DNA from 2 places in the Streptomyces sp. NPDC052020 genome. Region 2 is predicted to be linked to the other one. Evidence: riboswitches for the same ligand, from Rfam matches in the RefSeq annotation. Region 2 holds a riboswitch; the other holds the start of a gene.

Region 1 (3,200 bases), on a different contig from region 2:
CCGGCGGCCGTGGAGGTGCTGCGCGCCGACTCCGCCACCTGGACCCTGCCCGAGCGCGACGGCTGGCGGATGTCCCAGCTGCACGGCCGGTGGGCCGCCGAGTCGCGGCTGGTGCGGGCTCCGCTCACCTACGGCGAGAAGGTCCTCGGCAGCCGTCGCGGTCACACCGGGCACCAGCACCTGCCGTGGGTGGCGCTCGACACCGACGCCACCGAGGAGCGCGGCGAGGTCTACGGCTGCGCCCTGGGCTGGTCGGGGTCCTGGCGGATCTCCGTGGCCCAGCTCCCCGACGCGCGGGTGCAGATCACCGGCGGAGCCGGGTACGACGACTCGGGGCTGTGGCGGCTGGAGCCGGGAGAGACGTTCACCACGCCCGTCTTCGCCGGGCTGTGGAGCGACGGCGGCTTCGGCGGCGCGAGCCGCGCCTGGCACGCCTACCAGCGCCGGTACGTCATCCCGGACGCGGACCGGGACCGGCCCGTGCTGTTCAACTCCTGGGAGGCGACCGGATTCGACATCTGCGAGGAGCAGCAGCGGGCGCTGGCGCGGCGCGCCGCCGAGCTGGGCGTCGAGCTGTTCGTCGTCGACGACGGCTGGTTCGGGGCGCGCACCGGCGACCGGGCCGGCCTCGGGGACTGGACACCCAGCGCGGAGCGCTTCCCCGACGGCCTGAAACCGCTCGCCGAGTACGTGCACGGCCTCGGTATGCGGTTCGGCATCTGGGTCGAGCCGGAGATGGTCAACCCGGACAGCGACCTGTACCGGGCGCACCCCGACTGGGTGCAGTACCAAGCGGGGCGAAAGCGGACGGAGTTCCGTAATCAGCTCGTTCTCAACCTCGCCCGCGAGGACGTTCGGGAACACCTCTGGGAGCAGCTCGACACCCTCCTCTCCAGCGCGCCCATCGACTACGTCAAGTGGGACTTCAACCGCTGCTTCACCGACGCGGGCTGGCCCGGCGACCGGTATCCGCAGCGCCTGTGGGTGGGTCATGTGCGGGCCGTGTACGACCTCTTGGACCGGCTGCGCCGGGCCCATCCGGGGGTGGCCTTCGAGTCGTGCTCGGGCGGCGGCGGCCGGATCGATCTCGGGGTGCTCGGCCGCACCGACCAGGTGTGGACCTCGGACAACACCGATCCGCTCGACCGGCTCGCCATCCAGGCGGGCTTCAGCCAGATCCACCCGGCCCGGGTCATGGCGGCCTGGGTCACCGACAGCCCGAACGCGCAGCTCAACGGCCGTGTCAGCAGTCTGCGATTCCGGTTCGTCAGTGCCATGGCCGGGGTGCTCGGCATCGGCGGCGACCTCACCCGGTGGACCGGGCCGGAACTCGCCGAGGCCCGGGACTGGGTGGCCCTCTACAAGGAGATCCGGCCCCTGGTGCAGCGCGGCGACCTCTACCGGCTCAGGCCCCCGCGAGGCGGTCTGAGCGCCGTGCAGTACGTGCTCGGCGGCGACGCCGTCGTCCTCGCCTGGCTCCAGGCGCAGCACCACGGCGAACCCGTCACGGCGCTCAGGCTGCGCGGACTCGACCCGGCAGCATCGTACGAATGCCGCGAAACGGGCGAAGTGCACCGGGGTGCGGTGCTGTTGCACCACGGGCTGCAGACCGGGCTGCGCGGTGACCTGGATGCGACGGTTCTCCGGCTGCGCCGTATCTGAGCCGTCTGCCCGAATTAGCGCCTTACTTCCAACTCGCTCCGGAATAAGAGGGCCTGGGGCTGCGGCGCGTGAGGAGCGTCATATCCGTGACCGTGCGTCGCCCGTCATGTTCACGTAATCCACACCCTTTTCAAGGGCGTTCACGAAATGCGGTCCTCGTGGATCCCACGCAGAGTGACCGTGCATTCCCTTAAAGGATCAAGTGAAACGCCTTTCCCGCAACCTCTCGCTTGTCCCTGTGCGTCTTGGTCGCTTACGTTCACCACCGATCCGGACGGACGCCTAATCCTGCCGCCGACCGGAGCCGCACTCACCCACCACCCGTACCCGGCAGGAGCGGGGGACCCACAGGTACCACCGCCTGTTCCGGTCTCCGGAACGGCTCGGGGTAAAGCCGCACCCGGTGCGGCCGGGCACCTCCAGCCCGCACCCGACAGCTCACCTCGCAGGCGCCGGAGAGGAATTCGTCATGCCCGCGAAGGGTAAGCACCGCCGGCCCAAGGCCCAGCTTTTCGCCCGTACCATCGCCATCGCCGGAACCGGTGGCGCGGCGCTCGCCCTGCCTCTCATGGGGGCCGCGAACGCCCACGCCGCTCCCGCGCAGCCGGTTTCCGGAAAGGCCGTCCAGTCCCTTTCGGCGGCCCAGGACAACACCGCCGAAAAGAGCGCCGAGAAGAAGCCGGACGCGCGGACGTACACTGTGAAGAGCGGTGACTACCTCTCGAAGATCGCCGAGGAGCAGAACGTCATCGGCGGCTGGAAGCGGCTCTACGCCGACAACCGCGAGGCCGTCGGCGACGACCCCTCGCTCATCCACCCCGGCCTGAAGCTGACCATCGGCGGTAAGGCGAGCGCCGCCACGCCGTCCGGGAAGTCCGCGAGTTCCGCCGGTACCGCGAAGGCCGCCGAGCCTTCGCGGTCCGCGCCGTCCCCGGCCGCGTCCGCCCCCGAGGCCGCCGCCTCGCAGCAGCCGTCCGCGCGGACGGAGCAGTCCTCCTCCGCGGAGGGCTCGGCCTCCGAGTCCGCCGGCTCCGCGAGCACCTCCGGCGGCTACGTCTCCCCCGTACCGGGCGGCACCGTCGGCACGCCGTACCACCAGACCGGCAGCATGTGGTCCAGCGGCTACCACACCGGCACCGACTTCGTCGTCCCGACCGGCACCTCCCTGAAGGCCGTGGGCGCGGGCACCGTCGTCTCCGCCGGCTGGGGCGGCGCCTACGGCAACCAGGTCGTCATCCAGCTCGCCGACGGCTACTACGCCCAGTACGCCCACCTGTCCTCGCTCTCCGTCTCCGCCGGCCAGACCGTCACCGCCGGCCAGCAGGTCGGCCTGTCGGGTGCCACCGGCAACGTGACCGGCCCGCACCTGCACTTCGAGATCCGCACCACGCCGGACTACGGCTCCGACGTGGACCCGATCGCCTACCTGCGCGCGCACGGCGTCACCGTCTGACGCCCCGCGCCCTCGCGCACACCCAAGGCCGGACCCCGTTCCCGGGGCCCGGCCTTCGGCGCGCCCCCGGCGGAGTGCGGCGGCG
Region 2 (3,200 bases):
TGGAACCAGCCGCCCAGGGAGCGCAGGTCCTCGCTCGCGCCCCGCCTGGCGCGCTCCTGCCCCAGTCTGACCAGGCCCCGCAGCACCTTCAGATGTGCCTCGGTGCGGCGCTGGGCGGCCCGGGCGGCGCCGAGCGGTTCCAGCAGCAGGCGGATCTCCAGCAGGTCGGCGGCCTCCCGCTCGGTCGGTTCCGCGACGCACGCGCCCGCGTGCCGCCGGGTCACCACGAACCCCTCGGCCTCCAGGGTGCGCAGGGCCTCGCGGACGGGAACCCGGGAGACTCCGTAGCGGCGCGCGAGGAGTTCCTCGGTGAGCCGGCTGCCGCGCTCGTGGACGCCGGCGACGATGTCGTCCCGGATCGCCGTGCATACCGAATGCGCCGGAACACGCATGACCGACCTCCGTCTTAATCCCCGTGAAACGTCGACGATGGACGCGTGATGATTGACTGTATGACAGCGGGCCGGAAATTCCGATGGCGGGCCGTAATTCATGGGTATTTTTTGGTCAGCGGGGCCGGGCAATGGGATCGGCGGCGGGGCCGCCGGGTCCCGGAACGCGGAAAAGCCCCGGCCGGGAAGCGGCCGGGGCTCGGGGACGCGGAGGCGTCCGGTGCGTCAGAGGGACACGCCGTGCGCGCGGAGGTAGGCGACCGGGTCGACGTCCGAGCCGTACTCGGGCGACATACGCGCCTCGAAGTGCAGGTGCGGTCCGGTCACGTTGCCGGTGGCGCCGGACAGGCCGATCTGCTGGCCCGCGGTGACGGTCTGGCCCACCGAGACCCCGATGGAGGACAGGTGACCGTACTGGGTGTAGGTGCCGTCGTGCATCTTGAGGACGACCTGGTTGCCGTACGCGCCGCCCCAGCCGGCCTCGACGACCGTGCCGGCGCCGACGGCGTGGACGGGGGTGCCGCTCGCGGCGTGGAAGTCGACGCCGGTGTGGCTGCCGGAGGACCACAGGGAGCTGCCGGCCTGGTAGCCGGTGGAGACGTAGGAGCCGGTGATCGGCATCACGAAGGTGTTCAGGCGCTCGCGCTCGGCCTCGCGGGCGGCGCGCTCCTTGGCCTCGCGGGCCTTCTCGGCGGCCTCCTTCGCCTCCTCGGCGGCCTCCGCGGCCCGCTCGCGCGCGGCCTCCTCGGCCATCTTGCGCAGGGCGGCCTCCTCGGCGGCGTGCCGCTGCGCGGCGGCCTGGGCGTCGATCTGGTCGGCGATGGAGTCACCGATGGTGACGACCGGGGTGAGGCCGGTCTGCTCGGGAGCCGGCTCGGCGGCGAACGCCGGAGCCGCCACGGTGCCGATGACGCCGGTGGTGGTGAGGGCCGCGACCCCCGCCGCGCGGGCGGTGGTGCGCTGCATCCGGCTGGGACGGCGGTGCTTCCCGGCGGCGCGCGTGAACGCCATGTACAGACTGGTCCTTTCCTTCCCTCTCGCCTACCGGGTTAGCTGACGGGTTCGGAGCAGGAAGGTCTCCTACGGACCCCCTCGCTGCGCGCGCGGGCGTCCGATTCACCCCAGGGACTGCGGTTGGGTCCCCGGCTCCCCTGGCTCGCGCCGTACGGGGACTCGGCGATGACTGTCCGGTGCCGCGGATGCGGCGCACTGCCTGACGGACAGCCGGGAAGACGCTAAGGGGGGCGGCTTTCGAATCCCAAACGAAAGACCGTTTTTGTAGCGCATCCCACAGGGCAGACAGGCAACCTCCGCCTCAATTCGGGCATAAGAGGGCCCTGGTGACTTCTCCTCACCAGGGCCCCACGCGCGCGGCGCCGCCGGGCGGGCCCGGCGGGCGGTCTACTCGGCCGCGACGACGCTGACGTCACCGATGCCGAGGGCCTCGACGGGCGCCTTGATCTGCGCGGCGTCACCGACGAGGACGGTCACCAGGCGGCCCACCGGGAAGGCGTTGACGACCGCCGCGGTGGCCTCCACGGTGCCGGTCGCGGCGAGCTGCCGGTACAACTCGGCCTGGTAGTCGTCGGGGAGGTGCTGCTCGACCTGGTCGGCCAGCGTGCTGGCCACGGCCGCGGCGGTCTCGTACTTCAGCGGCGCCACACCGACCAGGTTCCGCACGGCGACGTCGCGCTCGGCGTCGGTGAGCCCCTCCGCGGCGAGCGTGCGCAGCACCGTCCACAGGTCCTCCAGCGCGGGGCCGGTGTTGGGGGTGTCGACGGAGCCGCTGATGGCGAGCATCGCGGCGCCCGTGCCGTCCGGCGCCGACCTCAGGACCTGGCCGAAGGCCCGCACGCCGTAGGTGTAGCCCTTCTCCTCGCGCAGCACGCGGTCCAGGCGCGAGGTGAGGGTGCCGCCGAGGCAGTACGTGCCGAGCACCTGCGCCGGCCACACGCGGTCGTGCCGGTCCGGCCCGGTGCGGCCGATCAGCAGCTGCGTCTGGACGGCCCCGGGGCGGTCCACGATGACGACCCGGCCGGTGTCGTCCGCGACCACCGGGGGCACCGGCCGCGGCTCGGCCGGCGAGCCCGTCCACGCGCCCAGGGTGTCGCCGAGCAGCGCGTCGAGGTCGACGCCGGTCAGGTCGCCGACGACCACGGCGGTGGCCGTGGCGGGGCGGACGTGCCGCTCGTAGAAGGCGCGTACGGCCGCGGAGTCGATGTTCGCGACCGTCTCCTCCGTGCCCTGGCGGGGGCGCGACATGCGCGAGTCGGCCGGGAAGAGCTCCTTGGAGAGCTCCTTGGCGGCCCGGCGGGAGGGGTTGGCCAGCTCGTGCGGGATCTCGTCGAGGCGGTTGCGGACCAGCCGCTCCACCTCGCTGTCGGCGAAGGCGGGCGCCCTGAGGGCGTCGGCGACCAGGCCGAGCGCCTTGGCCAGGCGGGAGGCGGGCACCTCCAGGCTCAGGCGGACGCCCGGGTGGTCGGCGTGCGCGTCGAGGGTGGCGCCGCAGCGCTCCAGCTCGGCGGCGAACTCCTCGGCGGAGTGCTTGTCGGTGCCCTCGGAGAAGGCCCGCGCCATGATGGTGGCGACACCGTCGAGACCGGTCGGCTCTGCCTCCAGGGGCGCGTTCAGCAGCACCTCCACGGCCACGACCTGCTGGCCGGGGCGGTGGCAGCGCAGGACCGTCAGGCCGTTGTCCAGCGTCCCGCGCTCCGGGGCCGGGAACGCCCACGGCTTGGGCTCGCCGGCCTGCGGCTGGGGGTGGAAGTCCATCGTGGCGAGCTCGGTCACTTGGCCGCCTCCTCGTTC

What was found. Region 2 has a riboswitch for cyclic di-AMP ahead of AB0L74_RS19975 (M23 family metallopeptidase). Riboswitches for the same ligand answer to the same signal wherever they lie in the genome.
Positions count from the first base shown of each region.
Region 1: linked by a shared signal. The riboswitch ahead of AB0L74_RS32425 (LysM peptidoglycan-binding domain-containing M23 family metallopeptidase) and the one ahead of AB0L74_RS19975 (M23 family metallopeptidase) in region 2 are both predicted to bind cyclic di-AMP.

Region 1 is NZ_JBFAWY010000053.1:15,100-18,299, reverse strand. Features, by position in the region: gene AB0L74_RS32430 (alpha-galactosidase) at 1-1,662, shown strand, start outside; cyclic di-AMP (ydaO/yuaA leader) riboswitch at 1,971-2,127, shown strand; gene AB0L74_RS32425 (LysM peptidoglycan-binding domain-containing M23 family metallopeptidase) at 2,132-3,115, shown strand.
Region 2 is NZ_JBFAWY010000018.1:63,713-66,912, reverse strand. Features, by position in the region: gene AB0L74_RS19980 (GntR family transcriptional regulator) at 1-392, opposite strand, end outside; gene AB0L74_RS19975 (M23 family metallopeptidase) at 618-1,403, opposite strand; cyclic di-AMP (ydaO/yuaA leader) riboswitch at 1,416-1,581, opposite strand; gene AB0L74_RS19970 (pitrilysin family protein) at 1,794-3,182, opposite strand; gene AB0L74_RS19965 (pitrilysin family protein) at 3,179-3,200, opposite strand, start outside.